3 regions of the Anoxybacillus suryakundensis genome follow, and region 1 is predicted to be linked to each of the others. Evidence: riboswitches for the same ligand, from Rfam matches in the RefSeq annotation. Region 1 holds a riboswitch; each other region holds the start of a gene.
What was found. Region 1 has a riboswitch for cobalamin ahead of ASC42_RS03090 ((2Fe-2S) ferredoxin domain-containing protein). Riboswitches for the same ligand answer to the same signal wherever they lie in the genome.
Positions count from the first base shown of each region.

Region 2: linked by a shared signal. The riboswitch ahead of ASC42_RS04195 (ABC transporter substrate-binding protein) and the one ahead of ASC42_RS03090 ((2Fe-2S) ferredoxin domain-containing protein) in region 1 are both predicted to bind cobalamin.
Region 3: linked by a shared signal. The riboswitch ahead of ASC42_RS01125 (ribonucleoside-diphosphate reductase subunit alpha) and the one ahead of ASC42_RS03090 ((2Fe-2S) ferredoxin domain-containing protein) in region 1 are both predicted to bind cobalamin.

Region 1 covers NZ_LIOK01000003.1:131,711-138,215, reverse strand. The annotation lists gene ASC42_RS03100 (energy-coupling factor ABC transporter substrate-binding protein) at 1-53, opposite strand, end outside; gene ASC42_RS03095 (energy-coupling factor ABC transporter permease) at 50-802, opposite strand; gene ASC42_RS03090 ((2Fe-2S) ferredoxin domain-containing protein) at 799-1,161, opposite strand; cobalamin riboswitch at 1,303-1,483, opposite strand; gene ASC42_RS03085 (LacI family DNA-binding transcriptional regulator) at 1,569-2,603, opposite strand; gene ASC42_RS03080 (glycoside hydrolase family 31 protein) at 2,620-4,947, opposite strand; gene ASC42_RS03075 (alpha-amylase family glycosyl hydrolase) at 4,967-6,481, opposite strand.
Region 2 covers NZ_LIOK01000004.1:131,770-138,274, forward strand. The annotation lists gene ASC42_RS04185 (adenosylcobinamide amidohydrolase) at 1-901, opposite strand, end outside; gene ASC42_RS04190 (FecCD family ABC transporter permease) at 904-1,944, opposite strand; gene ASC42_RS04195 (ABC transporter substrate-binding protein) at 1,910-2,866, opposite strand; cobalamin riboswitch at 2,983-3,174, opposite strand; gene ASC42_RS04200 (ATP-binding protein) at 3,242-5,005, opposite strand; gene ASC42_RS04205 (response regulator transcription factor) at 5,002-5,718, opposite strand; gene ccsB (c-type cytochrome biogenesis protein CcsB) at 5,807-6,505, opposite strand, start outside.
Region 3 covers NZ_LIOK01000001.1:227,432-233,936, forward strand. The annotation lists gene ASC42_RS01105 (GTP-binding protein) at 1-397, shown strand, start outside; gene ASC42_RS01110 (metal ABC transporter substrate-binding protein) at 492-1,475, shown strand; gene ASC42_RS01115 (cytochrome ubiquinol oxidase subunit I) at 1,548-2,900, shown strand; gene ASC42_RS01120 (cytochrome d ubiquinol oxidase subunit II) at 2,915-3,952, shown strand; cobalamin riboswitch at 4,045-4,245, shown strand; gene ASC42_RS01125 (ribonucleoside-diphosphate reductase subunit alpha) at 4,355-6,505, shown strand, end outside.

The DNA of each region.
Region 1 (6,505 bases):
AGCGGCAAAATGATTAAAAGTGCAGCAATGAATAACAATATCCGATCGCTCATTTAAAAAACACTCTCCTCTCCTCTAACACATCTAACTCTCGCTCCGAGTACGTATGCAAAAAGTTCCATACGACAACAGTAAGGAGTCCTTCCGTAATCGCAAGTGGTACTTGTGTCACCGCAAAAATTGAAGCGAATTTTAAAAATGCGCCCCATACGCCACTCGTTACATCTGGAAATGCTAGGGCGAGTTGAAACGACGTCATGACGTATGTCGCCAAATCAGCCATCATCGCCGCTAAAAAGACGGACATACGCAATGATATTCCACACTTTTTACATAAAACGAACAAGCCGTACGCAACGAACGGACCGACCACCGCCATCGAAAATGCATTCGCCCCAAGCGTCGTCAAACCACCATGCGCAAGCAAAAGCGCTTGAAACAATAATACTGCTGTACCGATGACCGTCATAACAAACGGTCCGAATAAAAGCGCCCCGAACCCCGTCCCTGTCGGATGCGAACTACTGCCTGTGACAGATGGAATTTTTAATGCCGACAAAACAAATGTAAACGCTGTAGCGAGTGCAAGGAGTAATTTCACCTCCGGCTTTTGTTTCATCAGATGCGTCATTGTACGTAAACCAATAAAGAAAAACGGTAAAAATAGCAACCACCAAATGAGCGCCCATTGCCAAGGTAAGAACCCTTCCATAATGTGCATCGCATATGCGGAAGGTGAAAGTGCAAATAAAATATAGACCGTAGCGCACATACTAACAATCCAAAACAACGGTTTCTTCACTTTTTCTTCCCCCTTGTCGCAACGCTATATTTAGGCATGACAAAGCCTTCATCGTATGTGTACGTCACATATTCATGCAACATTTCACCATCGCGTACATGTTTTCGTACGATGTCCTTTCCGATCTGCTCATTAACGGCACGATACCAAATGCCTTCAGGATAAACGATAACGACGCACGCATCTTCACAGCGACCGTTACATCGTGTCCGCGTTGTATGAACATACTCATGTAATTGTATCCTGTCAATTTCATCACGAATCGCTTGTGTCACCTCCTCTCCACCTTTTCGCATACAACTCCCTCCGTTACAAATCAACACATGATGTTTCGTTCCTTGTAAATCCCATGTCGCCATATATGTCGCCCCTTTTTAAAAAATAAAAAAGCACCTCTAGGTAGAGGTGCAGAAAAAACGAAAGATTCAAACAATAAAACTTTCACAATTGTTGTGTATTTTTCATCGTCCCCGCACGTCCACCTATATTCCCGTAGGCAGCCGACGTATCGCAAGCAGGCAGGTCTCCTGGCTTAGGTTCATCATCTCGTTGCGCCTTCCCAAAAATCAGTGGCATATTGCAACGAAACTCCCCATCACAGTGGCGGGTACCGCGACGGCTTTGCACCGTTCTTCCCTTTTAAGCATACGGACGTATGCACCGTACTTGCTTCATCGTATATTGTTTTTCAAAGAACACGAATGTTAAGAATATGATACACCATTTTTTTCTTCTCGCCTAGCCTGTTTTATAAAAAAGCACCTTCTCATTCAGAAGGCGCCTTATAGTAATCGCACGAAAATCGTTTCACGATCGTATGTGGAATGATGATTCGTTTAATCGGCTCATTTGGGTTTTCGATTTGTTGAATTAAATTTCTTGCCGCTTCAAAGCCAAGTTGAAAAATATGAATGTCTACCGATGTAAGCGGTGGACGAGAAATTTCCGATAAAAGCACGTTGTTAAAACTGACAATCGATACATCTCCCGGCACGCTTAATCCCATTTCAGCAAGCGTATTTAATACCCCAAGCGCCATCAAATCGTCGGCGACAACGAGCGCAGTTGGCGGTTCGGCAAGTGAAAGCAACTCTTTCATCGCTTCTTGTCCGCCTTCTTTTAAAAATTCTTCATGCACAATGTAATCTTTTCTGTATACAAGCCCTGCAGATTTTAACGCTTTTTCATAACCGCGCAAACGATCCATCGTCACAATAAGATTGACGTTTCCACCAACAAACGCGATGCGCTCATGACCAAGTTCAATTAAATATTCTGTCGCTTCGCGCGCCGCACGCACGTTATCGTTATCAACGTGCGTAATCTCCTCTGCTTTTTTATGCGGTTTTCCAATGACAACAAACGGCACATCTTCTTTTTGTAAATAAGCCATAATTTTATCGTTCGCACGCGAATACAGCAAAATTACACCATCGACGCGCTTTCCTTGCACCATATGCACAACGCCATCGTAAATTTCCGCTTCCGTTTCCCCTGTCGATAACTGCAACGCATATTGCCGATCATGCACCGCTTTGCTAATGCCGCGAATAACTTCTGGGAAGAATGGGTTTTGAAACGCTTTATCAGCTGAGCTCGGCATGACGAGCCCGATCACTTGCGTCGACTTATTTGCTAAACTACGCGCGATGAAATTCGGATGATAGCCAAGCTCTTTCATCGCCTCGCGCACTTTTTTCTTCGTTTTCTCGCTAATGCGCGGGCTATCTGCGATGACGCGGGAAACGGTCGATGGCGCCACATTTGCTCGCTTCGCTACATCTTTAATCGTTACTGTCATAAAAATCCCCCATCTCTTACAAAACAAACGTGTTTGTCGCTTCATCGATGACTCGTTGTTCCCCATTGACAACAATCGTTTTCGGCACGTCCCCAACAAACGAGACATGCAATTGCCATGTTGGTTGGTACGTCCCATCTGTTTTTACATCAAAATGAACGGTATGATCAACAAACGTTGCTCGAATATGCATGCGGATATATTCCCCTTTTTCATACGCAAACGTTGTTCCGTCATCATCATAAAGCGTGTATGTCGATGTTCCTTCTTTCATTGTATACACGTACAATGTCATTTGTTCATCAGCCATAGCGGTCGATAGCTTCACATCGGCGTGAGCAATCATCGCCCCTTCTTTTACATATATCGGCAAACGATCAAGCGGAGCTTCCACGATATACCGCCGACTACCTTCAAACACTTCTTTTGTCCAATAATCAATCCAACGTCCTTCTGGGAAGTACACGATACGATGCGCTGTATACGGACGCATCACCGGAGCGACCATTACTTCATTTCCAACCATAAATTGATCTGAGATGTTCCACGTTTCGCGATCGTTCGGATATTCCATCATCAGCGGGCGCATCATCGGCACACCTGTTTGATACGCTTCAAAGCATAACGAATATAAATGTGGCAACCATTCGTATCGCAATTCAATATATCGTTTTACGATTTGTTCGTATGTTTCCCCAAATGCCCACGGTTCTTGCCGAGCAAAATCAATCGCACAATGATTGCGAAAATACGGGAAAAATGCCCCAACTTGCGTCCATCGAACGAGCAGTTCTCCATTCGCATCATGTGCAAACCCACCGACATCTGCCCCGCAAAACGCCACTGCGGATAATCCTAAGTTTAAGCACATCGGTATCGACAGCTCAAGATGCTCCCAAAAGCTACGATTATCGCCTGTCCATACAGCTGCGTAGCGATGAATACCGGCAAATCCTGCGCGCGTCAACACAAACGGGCGTTTTCCTTTCAGTTGCTTTTTCAATGCGTGATACGTCGCCTCTGTCATCATCATCCCGTATACGTTATGCACTTGGCGATGCGTTTTCCATCCGTCATGGACGACTTGTTCATCCATCGTTTTTGTCTCGTTAAATACCGATGGCTCATTCATATCGTTCCAAATTCCTTCAATGCCGATGTCCGTATAAAACGTATGCTGCTCGCCCCACCATTTGCGCACTTTTTTCTTTAAAAAGTCTGGAAACACGCTCGTCCCCGGCCAAACGTCTCCTTTGTACAACGTTCCGTCAGCATATTTACAAAAATAATCTTTTTGCACTCCATCACGATACGTATCATACTCCGCGTCAACTTTCACGCCCGGATCAACAATCGGCACGATATGAACCCCTTGTTCCTTTGCATATTGAACGAGCGATTGCGGATGTGGAAACCGTTTTTGATCAAACGTAAAAACACGATATTCATCCATATAATGAATGTCCAAATATACTGCATCAAGCGGAATGTGTTTCGCCCGAAACGTATCGATGAGTTCACGCACTTCCTGCTCTGTTTCATAACTATAACGCGATTGATGATACCCGAGCGCCCATTTCGGTGGCAGCGGCATACGTCCAACAAGATGCGTATATTGCGCTAACACATCTTTCGGATGCGACCCAGCAAACACATAATAATCAAGCGCTCCCCCATCTGATGTAAACGTATAAAACGATTCATGACGTAAATCAAACGTCGTTTTATACGTATGATCGAAAAAAATGCCGTGCGCATGCCCGTTTTTTAACACCATCATATACGGATGCGACTGATATAACGGGTCTGTTTCTAAATTGTGCGGCGCATACACATCCGTATTCCACATCGTCCATACTGCACCGCGCTTATTTAACACACCTGTTTTTTCTCCTAATCCATATACGACATCGGTCGGGGTGAGCGCATGTGTACACCGCATACGCCCTTTCGCTTGAAAACATACAGGTTGTTCATCGCGCACAAGCAGCGTTCCTTCATTGTCGTATATCGCTAACCGAAACGGGCTTCGCTCGATGACGACCGTTAATCGTTTTGTCTGCAACTCCCAGCCATCTTTTCCTTCACGAACGTGCACGTCTACTTTTTCTGGCGTTGCGATGACCGCTGGGCTAACGGAATCGTACTTCCCATCGAACGGATCGATCGTCACCCGAACGATATCGCCACGATAAAAATGAATATTAACAACTGCTTCGTCGCACGTCAATGCAAATATTTGTTTTTTACCTTCAATTTTTTGCACATCTCCAATCGGTTGCCACACTTCTTTTTCGTCCGCTTGATCGATCGGTCGAATCGCAAAACTCGTATCTTCTAGCATGTTCTCTCCTCCATCATCATCATGCTTTTCGTTTTTTCGCTAAGTATAAAAACAGTCCAAATGCTGTATATACCGCAAGAAGTGCCGCGATAAACGGAATGTTTACCCCTGTTTTTGGCGCAAGTACGTAAATTTCTGCCGTTTCACGATCTAAAATGATATCATACTTCCCATCTTTGCTGCGTACTAAATCTCCTGCAAGCAACCCGCGCAATTCCCTTCCTTGTTCCAGTTCGTCATCGAGCGTCACTTTTTGCGTTTTTGATGTATTGTTAATCGCAATGACCGCTGTTTCGTTTTTATACGTTCGTTTAAAGAGCGCCATGCCGTCTTTTTCATAAAGCAACTCAAAATCACCTCGGCGAAGCGACGGAAGCTTCTCACGCAATTCACCAAGCTTTGTCACATAGTCAATGAGCTCTTTATCGGTACGGAAGTTCATTAAACGACGGTTGTCTGGATCTTCCCCGCCATCAAGGGCTATTTCTGTTCCATAGTACATAATCGGAATGCCTGGTGCTGAAAACAAATACGTCAATCCAAGCTTTAAACGCGTCACCGGATTAATGCGATTTTGCAATGCTAATCGTGTAAAACGAACGGTATCATGATTATCTAAAAACGTGCCAAGCAAATACGGACGTTCATAAAACGCCTCGTTTCGCTTCCATACGTTGTAAAGCGGTTCAAGCGATTGATCGACGTTTGAAAAAATAGCAGACGCTTCTTTATAAAACGGAAAATCAATTAATGCATCGATGCCGTGCTTGCCATATTCGGCAACGTAGCGCGGATCGTCATGCCACACTTCACCGAGAAGGAAAAAGTCTTGTTTCACCGATTTCACTTCTTTAGAAAACTCGTCCCAAAACCACTTTGGCACATGTTTGACCGTATCTAAACGATAACCGTCGATGTCCGTTTCTTGAATCCACCATTTCGCGACATCCAATAAATACGCTTTCACTTCCGGATTTTCTTGCGCTAAATCAGGGAGACCAAATAGCCAGCCGTTTTCGACTTCTTGTTGATTCGCCCAATTGAAAATGTCTTTTTTCTCATGAAACCAATCTTTTTTCGCTGGATCGTTCAGCCACGGATGATTGTATCCTGTATGATTGACGACAAAATCTAAAATGACTTTCATATCGCGCTTATGCGCTTCTTTTACAAGCCGTTTAAAATCATCGAGCGTGCCGAAATGTTCTTCCACTTTGTAAAAGTCTTCAATCCAATAACCGTGATACCCGCCTTTTTCATTCGCAAAAATCGGGGTCAGCCAAATCGCTGTAAAACCCATCTCTTTTATGTAGTCAAGCTTGTCAATAATTCCTTGCAAATCACCGCCATGATACGCTTTCGGGTCATGTACGTTCACTTCATAGTCATTTTTCGGATTGCCGTTATTAAAACGGTCGACCATAATAAAATACACGCGTTCATCTTGCCACGTTCGCTCCGTTTTCGCACTCGCTGGCGTCGTTACGGACAACAACAAAACAAAAATAAGTAGCGCGCGAAATACACGTTTCATTTCATTTCACTCTCCATTCATTCC
Region 2 (6,505 bases), on a different contig from region 1:
TCACAAAAGTCGTTGCCCAACGCGTGCCACCGCCAACGATGGCCGAAGAAAGCACTTTAAACGGTTTTATCGTTTCAATGACAACCATCGTTTCATGTTGTGTGACGTGCCATGGCACATCGTCAATCGGTTGTTCTAAAAACGGAACGAACGTTACAAGCGGTTTCGGTAATACAGGATGTTCATGTCGTTTCATACATGTATCAAATACGCTCTCAATCATGGACTCGTTCAACAACTCTCTCGGTGTTCCACACGCAACTGCCTTTCCATCTCGCAAAAAAAGAAGACGATCGCAATATAGCGATGCGATATTTATATCATGAAAAATAGCAACAACCGTAAGCTTCGATTGCTTTAATAAATTTAACAACTTGAACTGTTGCGCCACATCCATATGGTTCGTTGGTTCATCTAGTAATAATACGCGCGGTTGTTGTGCTAACGCACGTGCAAGCGCCGCTCGTTGACGTTCTCCGCCGCTTAATTGCTCTAGGAAAACATGTTGTTTATGCGCTAATGTCACACAACGAAGTGCTTCATCAACAACTTGATCATCTTCCTCCGTCCATTTAGGAAAAAGAGTAGATTGGTAAGGATAGCGACCAAGCTCAACCATTTCTTTGACTGTATATCCAAACGAAACGTCTATATGTTGAGGCAACGCAGCAATGAGTTTAGCATATTGTTTCGGTTTATACGTTTCAATATGTCGTCCGCAAACAACAATACTTCCTCGTTGTAACTGCAGTTCTCGACTTAACAGTTTCATTAACGTTGTTTTTCCGCTTCCGTTCGGCCCTAAAATACCAAAAAACTCCCCTTCATGAACGGTAAATGAAATATGGTGTAATACTTGCTTTTCCCCATATTGATACGAAACGTCTTTCACATCAATCATGTTCATCCCGTCTTCCGTTTTAAACTTTTAAATAACAACATCGCAAATAACGGTGCTCCAATCAACGATGTAATGACTCCGATCGGCAATTCCCGCGGTGCAACAATCGTTCGCGCCACGACATCTGCTAATACTAAAAACGCGCCACCATATAAAAAGGAAAGCGGCAACAATTTTCGATGATTCGCCCCACAAATCAAACGAGTCATATGCGGAATGACCAGTCCGACAAAGCCGATCGTTCCCGATACAGCTACCGCTGCGCCTGTAAGTAGTGAGGCGCTAAGTAAAATGAATAACTTTTTTTGTAATACATGTACACCAATGTTTGCGGCTGCCCGCTCTCCAAATGAAAAGGCGTTTAACTCGCGAATATGTATAAATAAGCCGAGACAGCCGATGATAAAAAACGGTACAAATAAAGAAACATATGGCCAGCCGCGCATCGCGACACTTCCCATTAACCAACTGATAACTTGACGCAATTCCTCACCGCTAAAGGCAACCATAAGTGAAATAACAGAGCCGAAAAACGCATTCATGATAATACCGATTAAAACAATTGTTTCAATTCCCATATTGCGTTCAGCAAGCCGAGCAAATAACAAAACAAACAATAACGTCACGAGCGCAAACATAATGCTCACAATCGGTAACGTAAAACGACCGAGAAACGACAAATGAAGCTGAAAAAAGAAAACGATGACCGCTCCAACAGCTGCACCAGATGATACACCGATCGTATACGGATCAGCTAAAACGTTTTTCAAAAGACCTTGAAACGCTACCCCTGCAAGTGCTAGTGCGGCGCCAACTAAAAAAGCGAGCACAACTCGTGGTAAGCGAATAGAAACAATAATTTGCGAAATGGCCGCGGGAACATTTGTAGATGTATGAAACGTATGATGCAACAACGTTTCCCATATAGAAGAAAAGGGAATCGATTGTGATCCAATCGATATCCCTAATAATAATGCAACGATCGCAACGATTGATGCAGTAATGTAATTATTTAAAAATGTCTGGATAAACGACTTTGGCAATTTCTTCGACCCCTTCAACTAAACGTGGCCCTGGACGAGAAACTAAATCAGAATTGACATCGTATACTCGTTTATTTTTAATCGCAGGAACTTCTTTCCATGCCGGACGAGCGAGCACTTGCTCGACAGCGTTTGGCGTATAATAGCCATACGTCGTAATAATGACATCTGGATTTAATGCCACCGCATCTTCTTCAGTAAACATCGGCCATCCTTCTTGATCACCTGCTGCGTTTTTCGCGTGAATGATCGTTAACATTTCATCCATAAATGTTCCTTTTCCTGCTGTATAAATTTCTGGTGCAGGAGAAACTTCGACCCAAACTGTCGCTTCCTCTTTTACTTCTTTCGCTTTTTCAGCAATCGTATCAATTTTTTGTTTCATTTGCTGCACAACATCCGCTGCTTCTTTCGCTTTCCCTGTCGCTTTCCCGATGAGCTCAATGGACGCATATACGTCGTTGAACGACGTCGCATTTGGCACGACAATGACCGTAATGCCTGCATCTTTTAACTGCTTTAACCCTTCTTCAGCATTGTGGGCACTAGATGCATGCGCAAGCACAACGTCTGGTTGAAGCGAAATAATTTTTTCTACATTAAATTCCATGCCACCAATTTTTTCTTTGTTTTTCACATCTTCTGGATAATTATCAAAATCGCTGACACCGACAATTTTGTCACCAAGCCCTAACGCGTATGCAATTTCTGTATTGCTCGGAATGAGTGAAACGATTTTTGTCGGTTCTTTTTCAATCGTGACATCACCAACCGCATCTTTGACGGTCACTGGAAAAGCAACTTCCTCTGTTTTCGTCTCTTGTTTTGTTTCTTTCGCTGGCTCTGCGTTACTGTTGCACGCTGCTAATCCGAGCGTCAACACGAGTGCCAAAAGCCACATGTACTGTTTCCATTTTTTCATGATTTTACCCCCTTTTATGTATAAAAATAAAAAGCTCACTCCAAATGGAATGAGCTGGAAACAACAAAAGATAATAACTCCTCTTGTCGTTTCGCTATCTCACTCCCCGAAGACGCGAATGACGATGCAAAAAGGCAGGTCTACTGACTTATGCGTCATCCTACTTTGAAGCCTTCCCATACGAATCGTACAGTGGCATATTTCATTTCGTCAGCACTTACAGTTGCGGGGACAGTTCTGGACTTGCACCAGATTCCCTATTAAGTCTACTAGGTCGCCCGTTCGACACCTTTTTGCAACGGATGTATGTAATTATCGAACAATTTTTACGTTTCTATCATAACGAAAAATATGATGAATAGCAACAAATTTTTTCTATTTTAATGGCAATGCAAATGTAAATGTCGTTCCTTCTCCGAGTTTGCTATGAACAGTAATTGTTCCTTTATGCGCTTCGACGATGTTTTTCGCAATCGCAAGACCTAATCCCGTGCCTGAGCGACCGCGCGTACGTGCTTTATCCGCTTTATAAAAACGCTCAAATACAAACGGTAAATCTTCTTCTGGAATACCTGTACCAGAATCTTGTACGGAAATGCGTACTACTTCTTCATCCGCAGCGACAATGACACGCACTTCCCCACCATCGTCTGTATGACGAAGAGCGTTATCAATTAAATTCGTCATCACTTGTTCAATGCGATCGGGATCAAACGAAACAACGAGTTCATCGTTCATGTCAACAAGCAAACGAACCCCTTTTTCTTTCGCCAGCCCTTGAAATTTATGAATGATACGTTCAATATACGGTCGAAGGGACACTTGCTCGTGATGAAGCGTTAAATGGCCAGCTTCCATGCGCGCTAAATCAAGCAAATCATTGACGAGGCGTCCCATGCGCAACGACTCATCATAAATGACTTTTGCTAATTCTTTTTTCTCTTCATCTGTCGCTGCAATATCATCGACAATTGCTTCGCTATATCCTTGTAACATCGCAATCGGCGTGCGCAATTCATGAGAGACATTGGCGATAAAATCTTTGCGCAACTTATCTAATCGTCGTTCTTCCGTCATATCGCGAAGCACCGCAACCGCTCCGCGAATGACCTTGCCGTTGTATAACGGCGTTATGACAATAACCCAATTGCGACCTTGTAACGCCATTTCTATCGCTTGTTCCTTCTCTTCCGTTACCGCCGTCTTAAACAACTCATTCACTTGTGGAGGAAGTGGCGATAAATCGTCGCGCTGCCCTTGTTCGTAATACCACGCTTGTAAAAATCTATCAGCAGGCGGATTTGTAATGAGCACTTCGCCATTTCGATTGAGCGTGATAACACCATCTGCCATGCTACTTAAAATGCTTGCTAATTGCTCTTTTTCTTGGTTTAACGCATTAATATGAAATTGCAGTTGCCGACCCATTTGATTAAATGCCATCGCAAGTTCCCCGATTTCGTCATGGGTGACGATCGGCACTTTAGAATCAAATTTTCCACGTGCGATTTCAAATGCCACTTGCCTCATTTTTCGAAGCGGTGCTGTAATGCGTGTAGACAAGAAAAATGCGAACACCGTCGTTAGTACAATCGCAATAAATGCCGCAAGAAAAATAAATTTCGTCGTTTGTTTTGTCGTTTCTTCTACTGCTTTTAACGATTGATACACGAAAACAGCACCGTTTCCATTAGATGTTTGAAGCGGGACGCCGACAATAAATAGCTCGTTATATTCATTGTTTCGCATCGTTTGATTTGGCGTCAGTGTTCGTTTTACCACTTTTTCCCCATTAAAAACACGCGATAACTGCCTATCTTGCTGAATAAACGAGAGCGGCAAATCAGCAAGCTTTTCATTCGGTGAGTACCAATAATGACGATCATCAACAATGATCATGAGCTTCGAGACGTCATCAACCATCGTCCAGGCAATGGAACGTGCAAATTGTTCATCATGTTCCGCCACGACACGAGCCACTTTTACTGCTTGTTGGGTTAATTGATCTCCTGTCTTTTCTAAATAATATTTTTCAAAAAAACCAAGTAACAAAACTGTTAAAATAAAAAGGACGAAAGCAACGAGCAACAAAATGGTCAGCCATAGTTTGCCAACTACACTACGCCATAATGCCATCATTCATTCACGACCTCAAATTTGTACCCGACACCCCAAACGGTGACAATCATTTTAGCCGCAGCAGGCGACACTTTATTTAGTTTTTCGCGCAATCGTTTGACATGCGTATCGACTGTGCGTAAGTCGCCAAAAAACTCGTAATGCCATACTTCTTTTAACAACTGTTCACGATCAAACACTTTATCTGGCGATTTCGCTAAAAAGTGAAGCAACTCGTATTCTTTCGGAGTTAAGCTTACTTCATGTCCATCCGCTGTGACACGATGAGCATCATGATCAATTGTTAAATGTGGGAAAACAAGCACATCTCGCGCAGTCGTATCCGTCGGTACATACGGAGAGTTTGCGGTACGACGAAGCAATGCTTTAACACGAAGCACCACTTCACGTGGGCTGAACGGTTTTACAATATAATCGTCCGTTCCTGCTTCAAATCCTTGCACGCGGTTTGCTTCTTCTCCTTTTGCTGTTAACATAATGACAGGCGTTGCTTTTTTCTCCCGTAGCTGTTTACATACTTCAATGCCATCTTTTCCTGGTAACATAAGATCCAGTAAAATTAAATCATAATCATTTTCAAGCGCTAACGCTAGCGCATCTTCGCCGTTTTCTGCCTCATCAATGACATATTGCTCACGTTCTAAATACATGCGGAGCAAGCGACGAATTCGTTCTTCATCATCAACAACTAAAATTTTAATTTCCTTCTCCATGATGTCATACCTCCTCATTCACTATTGTACAAAACCGGTAAACTTTTTTCTACTTTTCATAAAAAAACGCCTTCATTACGAAGACGTTTTAAGATCCAGCATATGAGTGTAAACCGGCAATAACTAAGTTCACTGCTACTAAGTTAAACATAATAATCGCAAATCCGATGACCGCAAGCCATGCCGAACGCTCTCCATGCCATCCTTTCGATAAACGCAAATGTAAAAACGCAGCATAAAACAACCATGTAATAAGCGCCCATACTTCTTTCGGGTCCCAGCCCCAAAAACGTGTCCATGCAATTTGCGCCCAAATCATCGCAAAAATAAGAGCACCGAGCGTAAATACTGGAAATCCGATGGCTACAGAACGATATCCGATCTCATCAACCAAGTCTAAATTAACGTTTTTCACAAGCGGCTGTAGCGCGGCTGCGATGCGCTTCCGTAAAACGAGGCGAAGCAAACCGTATAGGCCAAGACCTGCAAATAAAGACCAAATTACCGTATTTAATTTGCGCGCGTTAATGATCGCTGGCATGTCAATAAGCGGTGTCATGCGTCCTTCTGTTTTTAACACACCTTCGTGCGGTCCAACAAGTGCTGGCATATGATATACCATTTCATCTTGCTTACCGTTTTTATCGATCCATTCAAACGTTGCTTCGTAGCCAGCGACACGAAACGACGTTGTCACGATAACGAAACCAAGCGTACTAATTAAGAAAAACAACACGAACTCGAGCCAAAACGTGCGCTTACTCGGTTTCGATTGATCGACAACGCG
Region 3 (6,505 bases), on a different contig from region 1:
TCGACCGTTTCACCCTGAGCGTTTGATGCATTGGCTTGAACATTGGCCTGTTGAAATCGTTCGTGCAAAAGGCTTTTTCTGGCTCGCTTCGCGCAACAATATGTGTGGACTTCTTTCGCAAGCTGGACCGTCCATTATGATTCAGGGGGCTGGCGAATGGATTGCGACATATCCTTCACATGAACGTGAACGCATTTTGCAAGAAGAACAAGAATTGCGTGCAAAATGGGATGATACGTATGGTGATCGTATGACAGAACTCGTGTTTATCGGAATCGATATGGATGAACAGGAAATTTCTTCTTCACTCGATACATGCTTGTTAACGGATGAAGAAATGGGCAAAGATTGGTCAACATTTGTCGACCCACTTCCGCCATTTGTTAGTTTTTCATAGTTTTCAAATCGTAACGATTACGATATAATAAAACGAGAGAAAAGGATGTTTTCTGTTTTTCAGAGACATCCTTCTTTTTGGAAGGAGGAAAAAAATGAGGTTGAACATCATTTTATCAATCATTCTTACGATCACACTAACATTATTTGGATGTAATAAACAAGAACAACTAGCGCCGTCAACGACAGAGAAAACAAACAACAAACTTATCATTTATACAACTGTATACCCACTTCAAGATTTTGCTCAAAAAATCGGCGACGAGCACGTTCAAGTGGAAAGCGTATACCCTCCTGGTGTCGATGTTCACACATATGAACCGACAGCAAAAACGATGCAACAAATCGCAGATGCTGACGCTTTCATTTACATCGGTCAAGGCATGGAAGGATTTGTTGAACGCATCGTCAAAACGCTAGAAAATGAGCGAGTCAAGTTCGTGGAAGCAACCGCAGGAATGGATTTACTTCGATCCAATCATACTCATGAAGATGAGCATGTTCACGAAAACGAACATGCGCATGAAGATGAACAAAAAGACGAATATGATCATGGAGATGTAGATCCTCACATCTGGCTGGATCCGATTTATTCCATTCAAATGGCTGAAACAATTAAACAAACGCTAATAGAACTAAAACCTGAGGCGAAACAAGATTTTGAACAAAACTTTGCTTCGTTAAAACAGCAGCTTGAACAGCTCGATAGCCAGTTTCAACAATTGATAAAAGACGCGAAAACAAAAGAAATTCTTGTTGCTCATGCCGCATACGGCTATTGGGAAAAACGATATGGCTTAAAACAAATAAGCGTAACGGGGCTATCACCAACAAACGAACCTTCACAAAAACAACTCGCTTCAATCATCAAGAAGGCAAAAGAACATAATATACGCTATATCTTTTTTGAACAAAACGTGACATCCAAAATTGCTGAAGTTGTAAAAAATGAAGTTGGTGCTGATGTGCTCATTCTTCATAATTTAGAAGCTCGTACAAATGATGATATCGCAAATAGCAAAGATTACTTTGCCATTATGAATGACAATATATCGGCATTAAAAAAAGCACTACAATAAGCGATCGTAACGGTCGCTTATTTTTTTTGCATATTTTTTCTCTTTTCACATCAAACTATGAAACGACAATGTATGGAAAGGAATGAACATTTCGGTATGGATCACGTATTAACAGCAAGAACGCTCTTTGGAACAACGATGGCGTTTCACATTATTTTTGCGACGCTCGGAGTTGGTATTCCGCTTATGATTTTATTAGCTGAGTTGCTATATCAAAAAACAAAAGACAATGACTATGCACTCATGGCAAATCGTTGGACGAAAGCGCTTGCCATTTTGCTTGGCGTAGCAATCCCGTCTGGAACGATTGCGGGCGTACAACTTTCTCTTTTATGGCCAGGGTTTATGGAAGTGATCGGCAAAGTGATGGCACTCCCATTTCAAATTGAAATTTATGCGTTTTTCGTTGAAGCGTTGTTTTTATCCATTTACGTATATGCTGCTAACCGCATTTCTCCAACGATGCGCATCGTGAGCTTGACGTTTGTTGCCATTGGGGCAGCCGCTTCTGCCATTTTAATTACGAACGTACATGCCTTTGAAGGTACGCCGACAGGCTTTCGGATCGAAAACGGACAAATTGTCGACGTCGACCCATGGAAGGCGTTTTTTAATCCGAGCTTCGCAGTTACAGCTACACACGTTGTTTTATCAGCTTATATGACCGGAGCTTTTACGATCGCTTCCATCGCTGCCTATAAGATGTTGAAAAATAAACATAACGAGCGCATTCAGCTTTTTCATAAAAAAGCACTGATGCTCGGGTTAACAGTCGGTGGTGTGTTTTCTCTATTAACGGCGATCAACGGGCATGAATCAGCGCAACTCCTTCATGAGTATCAACCTGAAAAATTAGCCGCTGCCGAAGGATTGTTTGAGACACAGTCGCACGCCCCCCTCGTTATCGGTGGTTTTACAGATCGCGAAACACAAACGGTAAAATGGGGCATTGAAATTCCCTGGCTGCTTAGCTTTTTAGCTGGTAATCGATTCGATACCGTCGTTGTCGGATTAAATGATTTCCCTGAAGAATGGTGGCCTCCTTTATTCGTCCATACACTTTTTAACGCAATGGTCGGGATTGGCATGTTTCTGCTCCTTCTTTCGATCGTCGGATTCATTTGGCATCGAGTAAAAAAACAACACATATTTCCGAACTGGTTTATGTGGACGATCGTTACCGCCGGTCCCCTCGCCCTTCTCGGCATTGAATTTGGTTGGATTTTTGCTTGCACAGGCAGGCAACCGTGGGTTATTTATCGCATGATGACAACTGCAGAAGCTGTGACTCAATCAACAAATTTAGGAACACTTTTTCTTTTATTTACGTCCATTTACGTATTTTTACTTGTAGCCGTCGTGCTCGTCTTACGTTCGTACTTCCGCCGTCACCCGATTGAACAACATTTATCGACACACATGTAGAAAGGAGCAAGATGATGACAGATGAATTAATTGCTATTTCGATTTTATGGGGATTTATTTTTATTTACGCCGTCATGGCGACGATGGACTTTGGAGCTGGTTTTTGGTCGATGGTATATATGAACCGCCCTCAAACGAAAGCGACGAAAATTGCCAATCGATATTTGTCACCGACATGGGAAGTGACAAATGTATTTATCGTCGCGATCGTCGTGGCGCTCGTTAGCTTTTTTCCAGGAGCCACGTTTATGCTCGGCACAATTTTACTCATTCCTGGAAGCATCATTTTACTTTTGCTCACTATTCGCAGTGCGTTTCTCGTTTTTTCACACGTTGCTCCTAAGTATGAAAAAGTGCTCGTTTACATTTCTGGTATAAGCGGTTTGCTTATTCCAGCCTTTTTAATTAGCGTCTTACCCATTACACATGGATCTTTCGTTGAAACGGTTAATGGCGTCAGTCACCTTCGTCTAGACCGTCTATTTACAAGCCCACACGAATATGCATTCATTGCCTTTGCTATAACAAGCACACTTTTTCTTTCTTCACTTTTATTGGCGGATTACTCGAACGAAGCAAATGAAACCGAAGCCTATGCCATTTATCGTCGCGATGCGCTCATTATCGGGCCATTTGCTCTCCTCTCTTCAATTTTAATTATGATCACGATGCGAAGCGAAGCGCGTTGGTTGTATGATGGGATGATTGCGTATTGGCCATGGCTTGCCGCTTCTGTCGCACTATTTCTCGTGGCTGGTTTAGCTCTTTTTCTTCCTTCATGGAAAAAGAAAAACGGACGTGGAATGCCCCGCCTTGCAGTTGTAGCAATTGTATTACAATATTTTTGTGCAAGTTACGCATATGGAAAAGCTCATTTACCATACATGATTTATCCAGATATAACAATCGAGTCTGGATTTACACATCCGAATACGTTTCGTGCCCTTTTCGTGACGTATATTGTCGGCTTTGCAATTTTATTTCCAGGTTTCATTTATTTTTGGCGACTGTTTATGAAAGATCGGCGCTATTTAGCAAATGATGAAAAATAATGATTGCAAATGTTGAAATTTTTCGTTATAGTTTTAAACGTAAACCTTTTTATACAATATATTGTGATAAAAAAACAAAAAATAACTATATATTGAAACCAGCAAGTGAAGGTGTCCCAATGGACTTAATAGGGAATCTGGTGCGAATCCAGAGCTGTCCCCGCAACTGTGTGCGCAGACGAAATGGAAACAACACCACTGTATACGTCAGCTGTTTGTGGCACGTATATGGGAAGGAATCCAAAGTAGGAAGAAGCGCGAGTCAGGAGACCTGCCTTCCTTGTATCGTTTCATATTCTTCGGGGATTGAGAAGATGAAACGATGGTGAAAGCACGCCTTTTTCCATCGTTTCATCCGCTCAACTAGGGCGGATTTTTATTTTTTAGGGGAAGGGATGTTGGATGATGCACATAAAAGAGCAGCAGGAAGTAAATGAAGAGACGATTCGAAGTTTGTTATTTCATATTTTCAAAGACTTTCCACACTTATCAAGCGAGCGATACGTTGAACGTACCGTACGCTCGCTTGTCCACACGCGAAATTACAACGATATAATAAATAAACTTATTTTAAATGCGCTTGACGAAATTACCGTGGAGCAACCTGATTGGACGTTTGTTGCAGCACGTCTTTATTTACAACAATTATACAATGAAGCTGCTATAAATCGCGGCTACGATCGATTCGAAACATATGGCTACTTTTATGAGTTGCAAACACAGCTCGTCGATCTCGGCATTTACGATCCTTTTGTACTTGAACGGTATACGAAAGAGGAACTACAAGAAGCAGGGACATGGATCGATCCGAAAAAAGACGAGCAATTTACATACATCGGGTTAAAAACACTTGTTGATCGTTATTTAGCGAAAGGTTATAGCGGTGAAATTTACGAACTGCCTCAAGAGCGTTTTTTAACCATCGCGTTAACATTAATGGCGCATGAACAGCCAACGAAACGAATGGCACTCGCTAAAGAAGCATATTGGGCATTATCCAATCAATATATGACGGTGGCTACACCAACATATGCAAACGCAGGAAAATCATACGGACAGTTATCCAGTTGTTTTATTGATACGGTAGATGACAGTTTAATCGGTATTTATGAATCGAATACAGACGTCGCTCGTCTATCTAAAGGCGGAGGCGGAATTGGTGTATATTTAGGAAAAATTCGCGCACGTAACTCGGATATTAAAGGTTTTAAAGGGGTATCGTCTGGCGTCATTCCATGGATGCGCCAATTAAACAATACGGCTGTATCGGTGGACCAACTTGGTACACGTCAAGGGTCTATCGCTGTATATTTAGACGTTTGGCATAAAGATATTTTCTCTTTTTTAGATGCCAAATTAAACAACGGGGATGAACGTCAAAAATGCCACGACTTATTTTATGGCGTCTGCATTCCTGACTTATTTATGGAACAAGTCGAAAAACGCGGGGATTGGTATTTGTTCGATCCACACGAAGTGAAAAAGGTGATGGGTTGGAAAGATAAAAACGGCAATCCGCTAGGTCTTGAAGATTTTTACGATGAACAAAGAGGATGTGGCTCCTTCCGCGAAAAATATGAGGAGTGCGTCAATCATCCACAATTAACGAAAGAGCGCGTTCCTGCGATTGAAGTGATGAAACGAATTATGAAATCTCAATTAGAGACAGGAACACCTTACATGTTTTATCGCGATGAAGCGAACCGAATGAATCCAAACAAACATGCAGGCATGATTTATTCAAGTAATTTATGTACAGAAATTATGCAAAATATGAGTCCAACAACCGTCACAAAAGAATATACACAAGATGGCGAAATTATTATCCATAAAAAACCTGGCGATTTTGTTGTCTGCAACTTATCTAGTATTCATCTTGCTCGCGCGGTTCAAGACGGTGTACTCGAACGGCTCATTCCGATTCAAGTGCGCATGTTAGATAACGTGATCGACTTAAACGAACAGCGAATTGAAGTGTTGCAAGCGGTGATGACAAATAAAAAATATCGCGCCATCGGTTTAGGGGCGTTTTCTTGGCATCATTTATTAGCGTTAAAAGGGATCAAATGGAATAGCGAAGAAAGTGTTCATCTTGCGGATCAATTGTTCGAAAAAATCGCTTATTTAACAATTCAAGCAAGCATGGAATTGGCAAAAGAAAAAGGAGCCTATCCAGCTTTTGAGGGGTCTGATTGGCATACAGGAACATATTTTGAGCTTCGCGGTTATCATTCGCATGATGATTTAGACTGGGACGGTTTAAAACAACAAGTGATGAAGCATGGTATTCGTAACGGTTATTTAATGGCTCCTGCACCAAATGCTTCGACTTCCGTTTTAGCCAATGGAACAGCGTCATGCGACCCTGTATTCAATCGTTTATATTTTGAGGAAAAGAAAAATTACAAGATTCCTGTGACTGTACCAGATTTAAATGCAAAAACATTTTGGCTTTACGAAAATGCCTATGAAGTCGATCAAAAAATGAGCATTCGTCAGAACGCAGCAAGACAAAAACATGTCGATCAGTCTTTAAGCTTTAATCTTTACGTC